Regions from separate parts of the Undibacterium sp. Tian12W genome, predicted to be linked through region 2. Evidence: riboswitches for the same ligand, from Rfam matches in the RefSeq annotation. Region 2 holds a riboswitch; the other holds the start of a gene.

Region 1 (7,268 bases), on a different contig from region 2:
CAGCAGCGCCGTTGGCCGCAGAAAGCCTCGGTTCCCAAGCGACAAAAAACCGTCTCGACATACAACTGGCAAAACAGGAACTCGATGCCGCCGCAGCACGCCAGGGTTCGAGCCTGGTCAGCAGCTTCACCGATATGGAACTGGGTATCAGGCGCGACACCAATTTTGATGCAGCGGGACATGGTGAGATCAAACGTGGTGTTGAGGTCAGCCTGAGCTTGCCCCTATTTGACTGGGGTGATGCGCAGAGAACGGCCATGAATGCGAATACCCTGGCCGCCAGTTATCGCCTGCAGGCGACGGTGAACAATGCTGGTTCACACCTGCGCAGCAGCTATTCCGCCTATCGCAACATGTACGATATCGCCCGTCAATACCGCGACGAGATACTGCCTTTGCGCAAACGCATCTCGGCAGAAAACCAGTTGCGCTACAACGGCATGTTCATCAGCGTATTTGAATTGCTGGCCGACAGTCGCGAACAAATGAACAGCGTGCTGGCTGCCATCAATGCAGAGCAACAATTCTGGCTGGCAGATGCGGCCTTGCAGGCTGAGTTGCTGGGGCGCCCGTCAGCAAGTAATCTGAATTCCGTTAAATCGACTGCCACGGCAGAAGCAGCGCATTGATCTCAGGATCTGCGAAGGAAATAACATGAGTACAAGAAGAGATTTTTTTAAATTGGCGAGCATTGCTGGTGGTGCACTCGCAGCAAGCACCGTCAGCAAGGTGGTATTGGCAGCCTTGCCAGAGGCAGTCACACAAATTAGCCCGGATACCATGCCACCATTGCAGCCCAAGAACGGCCGCCCATACAATCCGGTAGTGACCCTGAATGGCTGGACGTTACCATGGCGCATGAATAATGGTGTCAAGGAATTCCATCTCGTGGCAGAGCCAGTCGTGCGCGAAATGGCACCCGGCATGAAAGCGCATCTATGGGGTTATAACGGCCAAAGTCCGGGGCCGACGATAGAGGTAGTGGAGGGCGATAAAATACGCATCTTTGTCACCAATCGTTTGCCCGAACATACGAGCATACACTGGCACGGCCAGCGCCTGCCAAATGGCATGGATGGTGTATCCGGACTGACCCAGCCGTCGATACAGCCAGGCAAGACCTTTGTCTATGAATTTGTCGCACGTCGCCCGGGTACCTTCATGTACCACCCGCATGCCGATGAAATGACGCAGATGGCGATGGGCATGATGGGTTCATGGATTACCCATCCCAAAAACAAGCATCCACAGATTGATGAAGTCGATAGGGATTTTATTTTCCTGCTCAGTGCTTATGACATAGAGCCAGGTGCATTCAAACCTAATATCATGACCATGACAGATTTTAATTTGTGGACATGGAATAGTCGCGTCTTCCCCGGCATTGATACCCTGAATGTGCGCAAGAATGACAGGGTCAGGATACGCGTAGGCAATCTGACGATGACCAACCACCCCATTCATATTCATGGTCATGAATTCACCGTGACAGGCACAGACGGCGGCCCGGTACCAAGAACTGCACGCTGGCCCGAGGTAACGACGGATATTGCCGTTGGTCAGATGCGCCAGGTGGAGTTTGTCGCCGACGAAGAGGGTGACTGGTCCTTCCACTGCCACAAGAGCCATCACACCATGAATGCCATGGGCCATAATGTACCGTCGATGATAGGTGTTGATCACAAGGACGTGGCAGACAAAATCAACAAGCTCATTCCCGCCTACATGACCATGGGGGACAAGGGCATGGCCGACATGGGCAATATGGAAATGCCCTTGCCTGACAATACTCTGCCCATGATGACGGGCGAGGGGCCGTTTGGTGGACTGGAAATGGGCGGCATGTTCAGCGTAGTCAAAGTGCGCAAAGACCAGAAGCCGGGGGATTATAAAGACCCTGGCTGGTTCAGGCACCCCAAGGGGACGGTAGCCTATGAATATGGCGGCCCCGTGGCAGAAGCGCCGCGCCAGCCTGCGGATGCGGCGATCGGGCATTCAGGACATGGCAGCGCGACACCTGAGTTGGAACTCAAGGTAAGGAAGCCGCAGGGCCATGGTGGGCATTAACGCTGGTCAGTAGTAAAAAACGGAGCAAATTGCTCCGTTTTTTATATAGGCATTAATTTCAGTTGATCGTGATAGGGACGTTGGCAGTTGCTTTTCTGCCCAGGCTGTCTGTCACGGTCACTACCATGGTATAGCTGCCCTTGACGGGGCTGGTCCAGTTCAGCGCAATATTCAATCCGCTCATCGCAAATCCCAGGCCCAGAGGTGCACCGGTGATGGAGATGGACAGAGATGTCGCACCCGGTGCGCTGATGCTGATGTTGCCCGTCAAGGCTTTGCCTGCGCTTCCTGTTATCGCAGGGGCCGTGATGCTCAAACCCGATGCCGCTACGCTGATTGTGATGACAGCTTGGCCACTCAGGCCTGTCTTGCTGTCCTTGGCGACCACGGTGACCGCATAATTACCTGCAACAGGGCTGACCCAGGTGATGACACCTGTGCTGCTGATAGCCATCCCTGCAGGTGCACCAGTCAGCGTATAGCTCAGGGCATTGCTGGCCTTGACCGCTACCGTGTAAGTCAGCGCAGTGCCTACAGTGCCACTGACACTTGCTGCTGTGACTACCGGTGCAGCCTGCTGCGCAATGACTACGGTATATACCGCTTTGCCTGTCAATCCGTTCTTGCTGTCGGTGGCGCTGACGGTGACAGAATACGTGCCTGTGACTGGCGCTGCCCAGCTTACGGTTCCAGTAGCGCTGATGCTCATGCCAGCAGGTGCGCCGCTGAGGCCGTAGGTCATCGCATTTGCCGATGTGGCTGTGACGTTAAAACTCAAGGCAGTTGCTGCGGTACCGTTGATCGTCGCGGCGGTCACAACTGGCGATGTGGGTGCTGTGATCACAACGGTGTAAGTGCCTTTGCCACTCAAGCCTGTTTTGCTATCGGTGGCAGTAGCGGTGACGGTATAGGTGCCTGCGACCGGTGCAGCCCAGGTCACTGCACCGGCGCTGCTGACACTCATGCCTGCAGGGTTGCCACTCAGGGTATAAGCAAGGGCGTTATCGCCTATTGCTGACACCGTAAAGCTCAGTGCCGTACCAACCTGACCATTGATGCTTGCTGAGGTGACTGCCGGTGGGTTTGCAATGACCGTGCCACTGAGCGCGCTCAACAGGCCGTTGACATTCGGGCTGCCCAGACCAGTCAGTTGATCGTAACCGGTTTTTGCCGTGCAGACTGTGCAACTGCCATTGCTGCCCTTGGCAACGTCAGCAAATACACTGGCATAACTGCCTGGTACGCTGGAGATTTTGTTATACAACACTGCGTGGGGTGCGCCTAATACTGTTTTGCCAGCTTGTACCAGAGTCGCATTGGCGACCGCGATGATGCCTGCCCACTGCGGTGTCGCCAGGCTGGTGCCGCCAGCGCTGACCCAGTTGACTGTGCTGCTACCTGGCGTCATGACTGCAACATACTGGCCAGTGTTTGGATCAGAATTCATGGATACATCAGCCACTGTCCTGCGGGCAGGTGCACCCATGCCTGGTACGGTCGTATTTTGATAGGCAGGTGTGGCCGTATAAGCACTGACACCACCACCGGTATTTGCCCAGGCCACTTCTGTCCTGCTACTACCGGAATATGTCAGGCTGGTGCCGCCAACCGCTACCACATTCGGTGACACTGCTGGCCATTCAACAGCGGGACCATTGTCGCCGGATGCGGCAAGATAAGTCATTTTTGCTGTAGTGAATGTGCTTTCTACACCTGCAGTCCAGCTGCCTTCGGATGAGCCAAAACTCATGGACACCACGCCCGGCCCCATGGCATTGGCCAGCCGGATACCACCGACCATATTACTCATCGAAGAATCAGTTGCTTCAATGAGGATGATGCGTGCCAGCGGTGCGGTCGCATGTGCCCATTGCACATCAAGTGCGATCTCGGTTGCCCAGCCAGAATCATAAGCTGGTGTGCTGCTGCTCATACTACCTGCACTGGTGCTGAACACGACAGAGAATTCACATCCTGCCGCGCTTGATGCAGCAGCTAAAGGCAAAGTCGCGTTGGCAGCTATACTTTTTACGGTACATGCAGGCAGCCCAAATTTCTGATTGAAGGCATTCAGCTCCGCCACGATATTGGGATCATGTTTGGCGTTGACGATATAGATAGTCTGGCCTGCACCGAGTTGTGCAGCTTGTGCTGTAGTCAAACTGCTCAGGCTGGCTGGCAGTGTTGGCATGCCATAGGCGGTGCGTATTTGTGCTGGTGTAAAAGTAGATACCACACCAGTGCCAGCAGACGGCAGCACATCCCCCTGGCCCGCCGCGATAGGAGCCGGTGTGAATTGTGGACGGGGCAGAGAGCGTATCGCCGACACCGTCAGACCACGGCCACGCACACCTTGCCATTCGCGTGGTATGGCTTGCATGGCTGCAGGCATGCGGGCTGATCTGCTACCATCAATCGCATCAGTATCGGCAGGTGCATCCAGCAATACCGGGGCCAGATGAAATGTTGGTTGAGTATTTAGCGCCGCCACATCTGGCGGCAGAACTGGTACTGACATTTCCAGTGTAGTCGTGCCTGTAGCAACTTCTGCGGGTGGCAACGCAATGACAGCATTGCTGACCTGGGGGCTGTCACCACCGCAAGCTGTAAGTATGCTTGCGCTTATTAAAATACTCAGGTAGCTGAGTGAGCTAAATGAGTTGGAAACTGTTCTTTTTGAATTAATCACGTGTGCACTCCGATATCAGCAGAGGGCGGTGATTCGGTAGTCATGCGCGGCAGTTAACAACTGCAACGACAACATCACCGGTAACCCCGCTGCCATGGCGCATATGCGCTGTAGGCCGGTGGCTTTGCGTCCCCATCTTTCAACGGGTTTGCCCTCAAGTTTTTTGGAAACTAATTTAAGACATCTATTTGAAACATCTATTTGTAACGTTTATATGAAACGTCTAAATGACGAATTCAGGATATGAATATTTGCGCCCAAATGAAAGCGAAAAAATGTCAAGGATTGTTGAAATCATGCAGCTAAAACAAACTTCGATTTCGCTTTGATAATGGAAACTGCAAATAGTTGTTTGGCTGGCTTTTGAATAAAACAAAAGTGTTAATTTGTAAAATCATTTCCACTATTAAATCCGTCATGGCAGCATCGCGGGTCAGGATTCGTATCCAGTTTTTTTATTTGAATTGAACACAACAAATTACACATGAAACATTCTTCAACAATTTCCCGCACTATTTTTTTGCTCGGTCTGGCACTCACTTGCGCAAGCTCGCAGGCTGCAAAAATCAGTCTGGACGATTGCGACTTGATTACCGCAAAACCTTTGCGTGCAGATTTCAAGGACTGGTTGGCAAAGAACCGCAAACTCGCTGCTGAGGGCAATGTAGAGGCGCAAACCTATGTTGCGGCTGAGGCAAATAATCGTCTGGCCTGTCTGGAAGAAAAAATTACTGAAAAGTCGGGTTGGTCAATGACCATGAGCAGTGCAGATGGCACTAGTGAAACAACATTCAATCCGGGGATACCGAACATCAAGAAAAATGCAGATGCCTATGCCGCATTGAAAGATGCTGTCAAATACACCCATCAGGCCGGAGCGAATGATCCTGCTTATCGCAGTATGTCGGCTCAACTGGTACTGCGCTATCAAACGGTATTGCCTGAAGCGCTGGAAACTGCCTACGAAGATGTGGCTGGTGCCCATCAACTGGAATGTGTGCTCAAGCGTAAATTTGGCAAGCGTGATGCGCAATATGCCTGTATGTCAAACAGATCCACCTTGGCGCAATTGACAACAAAAGTTCCAGCTGAACGCCGTACTGTTCTTGATCAAAAAGCACAACAATGGGCTGCAGATTTTCCTGTCAAGTAAGTTGCAAATAGATATTTTTGATGCGTTTTTATTTGCTATTACATGAGGGAATGTTGGTTAGCGTACAGAGGCTTTGCCAGTGCTCAGCCAGAATATTTACGACTGAAGTCAACAGATGTGCCGTTCAAGCGTTATAGGTGTAAGCACAGGATATGCTCCTGTGAGCAGTATCAAATAAGGAGTTAGAAATGAAAACCATGACATGCAGAAAGATAATGCTCGCAGGTGCAGCCTGTGCCGCACTATTCATGACAGGGCAGAGTCAGGCGCAGGATGTGGGTGTGTCTATGCAATTCGGGCAACCAGGTTTCTATGGCCGGGTAGATATTGGTAACTTTCCTCAGCCTCAGGTAATTTATACTGAGCCACGCATAGTGCAAAGGGTGAATGTGGTCCAGCAACCAATGTATCTGGTGGTGCCGCCAGGCCATAGAAATAAATGGGAAAAACATTGCTATCGCTATAATGCCTGCGATCGCCCCGTGTATTTTGTGCAGGAAAACTGGTACAACACCCAGGTAGTGCCACGTTACCGCGACGGTTATTATCGTGACCATGATTACAGACATGATGCTTACAGACGCGACGATTACAGACGCGATGATTATAGGCGTGACGACTATCGTCGCGACGACCGGCGCTATGATGAGCATGAACGCCACGGACATGGACGCGGCAGGGAACATCCAGAGCATTAATTGCGTATTAATTGCTTATGAGTTGCTTGCCAGCTACTCGTCAATGAGCGGCAGTATCAACAAGGGCTGCATTGCAGCCCTTGTTTTATGGCGATGTCACATGGGCTATTTTTTCTTTCCAGGCATGAATCGCCAGAGGCCAGAAAGCTGGTATATCAGTGACTGGTGAGGGTAAATCCAGCCCGAGGAATTGGGCTGCCGGTATCAGTGCTTCATGCAGTACATCATTATCCCCACGGTCAAAAGCCAGCGCCCCAGTTTGCTTGGACAGTTTCTCACCATCTGCATTAGTCACTACTGGCACATGCAGGTAATGCGGTGTGGGCAAGCCCAGCAATTCTTGCAGATAGATTTGCCTTGCAGTGGAATCTATCAGATCAGCACCACGCACCACATGCGTGACGCCTTGCGCGGCATCATCGACTACCACCGCTAGTTGATAAGCCCAGAAACCATCGGCACGTTTCAAGACAAAATCCCCCACCTCGGTCGCCAGGTTTTGCTGCTGCATGCCAGCCATGCGGTCTTCAAAGCGATAGAGTTGATCTGGCACGCGCAAGCGCCAGGCACGCGCTGTCTTGCCATCTGCCAGACCATGACGGCAAGTGCCTGGGTAAATCTGGCTGGCCGTATCACCCAGGCGCAGGCGCGAATCAGCGAT
Region 2 (7,268 bases):
AGGCAGATGCCGTGATCGTAGAAGGTGTAGGTGGTTTTTGCGTACCCCTGAATGCGCAAGTGACTACCGCAGACATGGCGCAAGCTGTGGATTTGCCTGTGATACTGGTAGTTGGTATGCGCCTGGGTTGCATCAATCATGCATTGCTGACTGTTGAAGCCATCGCCGCCCGCGGTTTGAGGCTGGCAGGCTGGGTTGCCAATACCGTTGATGCCAACATGCTGTACCCGCAAGAAAATATTGCCGCCCTGCGTGAGCGCATAGCCGCACCCATGCTGGGGCATATTCCCCGTTTGAATGTTCCAGATCATGAGAAGGCAAAAGCTGCTGCCTCGTATCTGGATTTGAGTCAATTGAAGTAAAAGGAAACAAAGATGCAAGCTACTGATACGACTTTGCAAACCATGCAATTCCAGCCACCGGTCAAGAAGATAGAAGCCGAGACCTGGCCCGTGGATGAAGTACTGGCCCTGTTTGATTTGCCCTTCAATGACTTGATGTTCAGGGCGCAAACTGCACACCGCGCCAACTTCCCTGATGGTGATGTGGAGCTGGCGACCCTCTTGTCCATCAAGACTGGTGGCTGCGAAGAAGATTGCGGCTACTGCCCGCAAGCAGCACGTTATGACACTGGCGTAGAAGCCAAGAAATTGCTGGATGTACGCGAAGTGCTGGATGCCGCCAAAGCCGCCCGCGAAAACGGCGCAACCCGTTTTTGCATGGGTGCAGCATGGCGTTCACCTAAAGACCGTGACATGGAAAAGGTAGAAACCATGGTGCGCGAAGTCAAGGCCATGGGCCTGGAAACTTGCGCGACTCTGGGCATGCTCAAGGAAGAACAGGCGCAGCGCCTGAAAGATGCAGGTCTCGACTACTACAACCATAACCTCGATACCGCACCTGAGTTTTACAGCAATGTGATTTCTACCCGCGATTACCAGGACAGGCTTGATACGCTTGGTCATGTACGCAGTGCGGGTCTCAAAGTCTGTTGCGGTGGCATCGTCGGCATGGGTGAGTCACGCCGCCAGCGCGCTGGCCTGATTGCGCAGCTGGCGAACCTGAATCCCTATCCAGAATCGGTGCCTGTCAATCATCTGGTGCAGGTAGAAGGCACGCCTTTGCATGGCCTGGACCCACTTGATCCGCTGGAATTTGTACGCACGATAGCTGTTGCCCGTATCACCATGCCCAAGGCGCGTGTGCGCCTGTCTGCCGGTCGTCGCCAGATGGGTGAGGCGGTACAGGCCATGTGCTTCCTGGCTGGCGCGAATTCGATTTTCTACGGCGATAAATTGCTGACTACGGCTAATCCTGAAGCGCAGGATGATCGCGTACTGCTCGATAAACTGGGCTTGAAGACGCGTGGCAAGGTCGAAGCGAAAGCTGGAAATTGTGGTTGATTAAGAACTTAAGTAAGACCTTAAATCTTTAGCACAGAGCACACAGAGAAAAAATGGAGACACAGAGGAAGGCAAGTGCTTTTCTTTGATGAAAATCGTAGTCAATTATCGTAGATACATCCACCCAAAAGGTTAGAGACATGTTTACCAAAATCCTTATCGCCAACCGTGGCGAAATTGCTTGCCGTGTTGCTGCTACCGCACGCCGCATGGGCATCAAGACTGTCGCTGTGTATTCCGAAGCCGATGCCAATGCCAAGCATGTCGCGGTTTGTGATGAGGCAGTCTTGATAGGCCCGGCTGCCGCCAAAGAGAGTTATCTGCGTGCCGACAAGATCATAGAAGTCGCATTGGCGACGGGCGCGCAGGCGATACATCCGGGTTATGGCTTCCTGTCAGAAAACAGTGAATTCGCTGAAGCCTGTGCCAAAAATGGCATCGCGTTCATCGGCCCGCCAGCATCGGCGATAGAAGCCATGGGCAGCAAGTCTGCGGCGAAATCCCTGATGGAAAAAGCCAATGTGCCGCTGGTGCCGGGCTACCATGGCGATAATCAGGATGCGGATTTTTTACATACCGAGGCTGACCGTATCGGTTACCCCGTCTTGCTCAAAGCCAGTGCCGGTGGTGGTGGCAAGGGCATGCGTGTTATCGAAAAATCGGCTGACTTCAAGGATGCGCTGGCATCCTGCAAGCGTGAGGCCATCAATTCTTTTGGTGACGACAAAGTGCTGGCAGAAAAATATCTGCAAAGACCACGTCATATAGAAATACAGGTGTTTGCTGATACCCACGGCAATTGCGTCTACCTGTTCGAACGTGATTGCTCGGTACAGCGTCGCCATCAAAAAGTGTTGGAAGAAGCACCTGCACCCGGCATGACGGCAGAACGCCGTGCAGCCATGGGTGATGCTGCCGTAGCTGCGGCAAAAGCAGTGGGCTATGTCGGTGCGGGGACGGTGGAATTCATCGCCAACCAGGACGGTTCTTTCTATTTCATGGAAATGAATACCCGTTTGCAGGTTGAACATCCGGTGACAGAAATGATCACTGGTACTGATCTGGTGGAATGGCAATTGCGTGTTGCTGCAGGTGAAAAACTGCCGCTGCAACAAAATGAATTACAGATCCATGGTCACGCGATTGAAGCACGCGTATATGCAGAAAACCCAGAAAAAGGTTTCCTGCCATCGATAGGTACTCTGCGTCATGCGCGTACTCCTGTTGCCGTGAATTTTGAACTAGGTGGCGCGACTGATCCGGCGGCTTTCCGTATCGATAGTGGCGTGCGTGAAGGCGATACGATTTCGCCTTTCTATGACCCCATGATTGCCAAGATGATAGTCTGGGGCAAGGACAGGAAAGAAGCGCTGGCCCGCATGGCGCAAGCCCTGGCGCAATACCAGATCGTCGGCCTGAACAGCAATATCGCCTTCCTGTCACGCCTGGTCACCAGCACAGCTTTTTCTGGCGCTGATCTGGATACTGGCCTGATAGAACGCAATCAGGCAGAACTGTTCCCAGCACCGGTAGCCGCGAATCTGACTACGCTGGCGCTGGCGGTTGTATCCCTGTTGAATTCAGAAAAATCTACAAAGGGTAGCAGCAGCGACCCATGGCAATCCAGCCACGGCTGGCGCATGAACAGCCTTATGCAACGTAGCCTGCAATTCACGGAAGAAGAACAAACGCATGATGTGCAAGTGACTTATCTGTCTGACGGCTGGCAAGTGCAGGCAGGTGAATCGAAAGTGCAAGTCAGGCTGGCACTCGCCGATGAAAATGATATCGTCATCAAGATTGCAGACCAGACCGTGGCTGCTACTGTGGTACGCGATGGTGAGCATTTCCATGTCTTCAGTCAAGGCAAGCATACTGACCTGCATTACATTGATGCACTGGCGCATGCTGGTGAAGCCGAGGCTGAAACTGGCCGCCTGACCGCACCCATGCCAGGCAAGATCGTTGCTGTGCTCGTCAACAAGGCACAGGAAGTGAAGAAGGGCGATGCCCTGCTGATCATGGAAGCCATGAAGATGGAGCATACGATCTCTGCCCCGCATGATGGCGTCATTGATGAAGTCTTGTATGCGATTGGTGATCAGGTTACTGAAGGCGCGCAATTGCTGGCTTTCCAGCAGTAGGCTTGCCTGGAGTTGGTACCGTAAAGCCAGCACTGTTGTGCTGGCTTTTTTACAGTATAAAAAAATGTGAATGCACTCCTTCCCCTTCAAGGGGAAGGCCGGGATGGGGATGGGTTTCTTTCGCAAATTAATTAAGTGTTTCATTAATCAAAACCCATCCCCACCCCAACCCTCCCCTTGAAGGGGAGGGAGTTTTAATGGCATTTCATCAGGTGAATGTTAGTTATAGAAAAACAGATACACCAACAAATCACCCCGCTGTGTTACTTGTACAAACCACCAAGCAAGTCCATCATGAATACTTGAACAAGAAAAATCTGCAAAAAGCGATTTTTTATTATCTTGCCCAGACTTTGGAATTACCATGACCGCACTCTCCATCAACATCAACAAAATCGCCTTGCTGCGCAATTCGCGTGGCCGTAATTACCCTGATGTGCAGGCCTTTGCTGCGCGCTGCCTGGACCTCGGTGCGCGTGGCATTACCCTGCATCCACGTCAGGATCAAAGGCATGCGCGTTATTCTGATGTCGAAACCCTGGGCTTGCTGTGCCAGGCGCGTGGTGTGGAGTTGAATGTCGAAGGTTATCCCGCGTCAGACTTTCTCGAAGTCGTGAAGCGCAACAAGCCTGCGCAATGCACGTTGGTGCCGGATGCGCCAGATCAGCTGACTTCTGACCATGGCTGGGACTTGCGCAAGGATGCCGACTTTTTACGCCCCGCGCTGGCTGAACTGAAGGCGCTGGGTATACGCAGCAGCCTGTTTATTGATTATGACAACCAGGACATGCACCTGGCCAAAGAACTGGGGGCCGACCGGGTCGAGTTATATACCGAACCCTATGCCGAACATTTTGGCACGGCAAAGGGGGAAGAGATTTTCCAGGGCTTTGTGGCTGCTGCCAAACGTGCCCAGGATGCTGGACTGGGAGTGAACGCAGGGCATGATCTGAACCTGGATAACCTGGCCAGATTCCTGACCATACCCGGCATATTGGAAGTCTCTATAGGCCATGCCGTCATCGTTGAATGCCTGGAACAGGGCATTGTTGAAGTGCTCACAAAATACGCAAAAATTTGCCAGCAAGGCTAGATTTTGCATTTTTTGCATGAAAAAAGAAAAAGCAAAAAAATGTTAACTTTTTCCTTGTAGCCTTCAAATTCTTGAACTACATTGGGGTAACGGTGCTTCGCATGAAGCACTGTGGTTGATGTTCCTCTCTATGCTCAAGAGATAATCGATAGAGAGAATATCAGCGTTGTTGTTGGTGTTGGTGTTTAAAGGCAAACCACCCGAAAGCGTGGGACGCAAAACTACAGGGCCCTCGCTAAACACGGCAGGGTAGCCAGGTACCGTATTCCGCATTGGCGGTTTTTCGTTAAGAGGCATGTGCTCATGAATAGCATTTCTACGGCGCTTCCCGGCGCTTCTAAAAAAATTCTGATTAGTGTATTCGGTTTGTCTGAGTATGAATTGCGTCTGGTGCGCAGCGTGCTTAGCTTGACCATGGCGAGCGGACGCAGGCATTCCTATGCCTTGTGCGATGCCAGTCAGGCTGCTGACCCTGATATCGTCATACTCGATCCGGATAATAGCCAGGCCAGGGCAGCTTTACAGGAGCTTATAGCAACACACAATATTCCCGAACCTGCAACGGTATTCATTTCCAATGCAGGCAAAGCACATCCAGGCAAATATCATTTACTGCATCCTCTGGTTCCAACCAAGATGCTGGCCTTGCTGGATCAGGTAGCAGATGAACTGGAAAAAGTTTTACAAACAGCATTTCCACTCAGTGCAGCAGTTGCTCAGAAGGCAGAAATGGACAAAGCAGCTATTGTGCAGCCCCTGCTGCAAAAAAATCCTTCAAACTCGGTTTTGCAGGGTGGTCACCGTGCCCTGATCGTGGATGACAGCCCTACTGCAAGAATCAAGATAGACCTGGAATTGCGCTCGATGAAGATCGCTTCTGACTGCGCTGAGACTGGCGAGCAAGCCTTGCAGATGCTGGAAAAGAAAAACTACGACATCATCTTCCTCGACATCGTCATGCCTGGTGCTGATGGCTATGAAATCTGCAAGATCATACGCCGCCATCCACAAACCAAACGCACACCCGTGGTCATGCTGACCAGCAAATCCTCTCCGTTTGACCGTATCCGTGGCTCGCTGTCTGGATGCAGCAGTTATCTGACCAAGCCTGTAGAACACCTGAAGTTCCGTGCCGTCGTCGAAAAGAGCCTGAGTGCAACTGAGACAGCGCCTGAAATGGAAAAGAATCACGGCCTGGCGATGGGTACCTGAAACCAGATCAGCCCAATATTTTTACCTTGGCTCTGGGGATCAGAGCGTTTCACTTACACATCTCGGGAGTACATCATGGGTATGAAAAAAGCACTCGTTGTTGACGATTCCACGACTGAACTGGCCAACATCAAAAGCATATTGACTGATGCCGGTTATGTGGTGGTCACTGCATCCAGCGGCAAGGACACGCTGGAAAAAGCCAAGGCCGAAAAACCTTCGATTATTTTCCTCGACATCGTCATGCCAGAAATGGATGGCTATGAAGCCTGCCGTAGCCTGACGCAAGATCCGGCAACCAAAGACATCCCTATTATTTTTGTCAGCAGCAAATCGCAAAAAGCCGACAAGATCTGGGGGCAGTTGCAAGGTGCTAAAGGCTATGTCGCCAAGCCTTATACAGCTGACCAGATTATTGATCAACTCAAAATCGCTGCCTGATTTTAAATTTTGTAACGCATCACCCATCTGCGGGGGCGGTCATGAGCTTAGTCACTTCCAGCAATGCCGGACAGTCCAAAGAATGGCTGCCACCCAGTGTTGCCCTTGAGCGCTTCACTCCACCTGGCGACTTGCTGTGGAGTGATGTGGCACCACTAGTCGAAAGAAAGCGTTATGGCTACCGCGTAAATTCTTTGAATTTGCTGATCAGGGCCGAGGTAGGGAGTGAAGTGATAAGACCACAGGCACTTGCTCCCTTGCCTGGTGCAGCAGCCTTCTTGCTTGGCCTGATCAATCTGCGCGGCAACCTGGTACCCATCTTTGACCTGGGCCTGGTACTCAGTGGCCGCAGGTCAGAAGTCACCGCCTCGAAATTGTTTTTGATACTGGACAAGGCAGAAAATGCCGTTGGCATGCTGATAGACAGTTATCCGCAGCCACTGACCGAATTGCGCACCATTACCCAGATGCCGCAATTGCCTGCCACGCTGGAAGCCCATGTGCCAGCTGCCTTTGTCAAGGATGACAAAGTCTGGCTGGACTTCAATCATGAAAGTTTTTTTGAAAAACTCAGCCGCAGTGTATAGAGCACAGAACTAAAAAGCATAGAACTAAAAACTGGAATCGGCTGATCCCCTGCTATTGATTTGACCAAGTAGTCTTCGATGTTTTTCTTGTGGAGAGCAAAATGAAATTACGTACTCCGAATATTGGTATCCGGCTCAGTCTGGGATTTACAGCGGTGTTGCTGCTGTTGGCGGTAACGGCCTGGCTGGCGATGTCCAACCTGAAGAGCATCAATGACGGTACCCACCGCATTGTGGATGGTAGCTACCCTAAAGTTGTGCTTGCCTACAAGATGCTTGGTAACGTTAATGCCAATGCGCGTTCCATGCGTAATATGCTGCTCCTGAACGATCAATCGGCAGTGGAAAAAGAACAGCAACTGATTTTGTCTCGCAGGCAAAACCAGGA

Evidence for each region. Region 2 has a riboswitch for cyclic di-GMP ahead of ACO0LI_RS21340 (response regulator). Riboswitches for the same ligand answer to the same signal wherever they lie in the genome.
Region 1: linked by a shared signal. The riboswitch ahead of ACO0LI_RS12735 (putative Ig domain-containing protein) and the one ahead of ACO0LI_RS21340 (response regulator) in region 2 are both predicted to bind cyclic di-GMP.

The regions. Positions count from the first base shown of each region.
Region 1 is NZ_JBMPPK010000009.1:41,362-48,629, reverse strand. It holds gene ACO0LI_RS12745 (TolC family protein) at 1-629, shown strand, start outside; gene ACO0LI_RS12740 (multicopper oxidase family protein) at 655-2,067, shown strand; gene ACO0LI_RS12735 (putative Ig domain-containing protein) at 2,126-4,756, opposite strand; cyclic di-GMP riboswitch class I at 4,833-4,919, opposite strand; gene ACO0LI_RS12730 (hypothetical protein) at 5,241-5,909, shown strand; gene ACO0LI_RS12725 (hypothetical protein) at 6,098-6,607, shown strand; gene gluQRS (tRNA glutamyl-Q(34) synthetase GluQRS) at 6,693-7,268, opposite strand, start outside.
Region 2 is NZ_JBMPPK010000017.1:119,864-127,131, reverse strand. It holds gene bioD (dethiobiotin synthase) at 1-362, shown strand, start outside; gene bioB (biotin synthase BioB) at 375-1,403, shown strand; gene ACO0LI_RS21355 (acetyl/propionyl/methylcrotonyl-CoA carboxylase subunit alpha) at 1,544-3,547, shown strand; gene ACO0LI_RS21350 (hypothetical protein) at 3,745-3,915, shown strand; gene ACO0LI_RS21345 (pyridoxine 5'-phosphate synthase) at 3,912-4,640, shown strand; cyclic di-GMP riboswitch class I at 4,821-4,905, shown strand; gene ACO0LI_RS21340 (response regulator) at 4,944-5,852, shown strand; gene ACO0LI_RS21335 (response regulator) at 5,928-6,293, shown strand; gene ACO0LI_RS21330 (chemotaxis protein CheW) at 6,335-6,880, shown strand; gene ACO0LI_RS21325 (methyl-accepting chemotaxis protein) at 6,982-7,268, shown strand, end outside.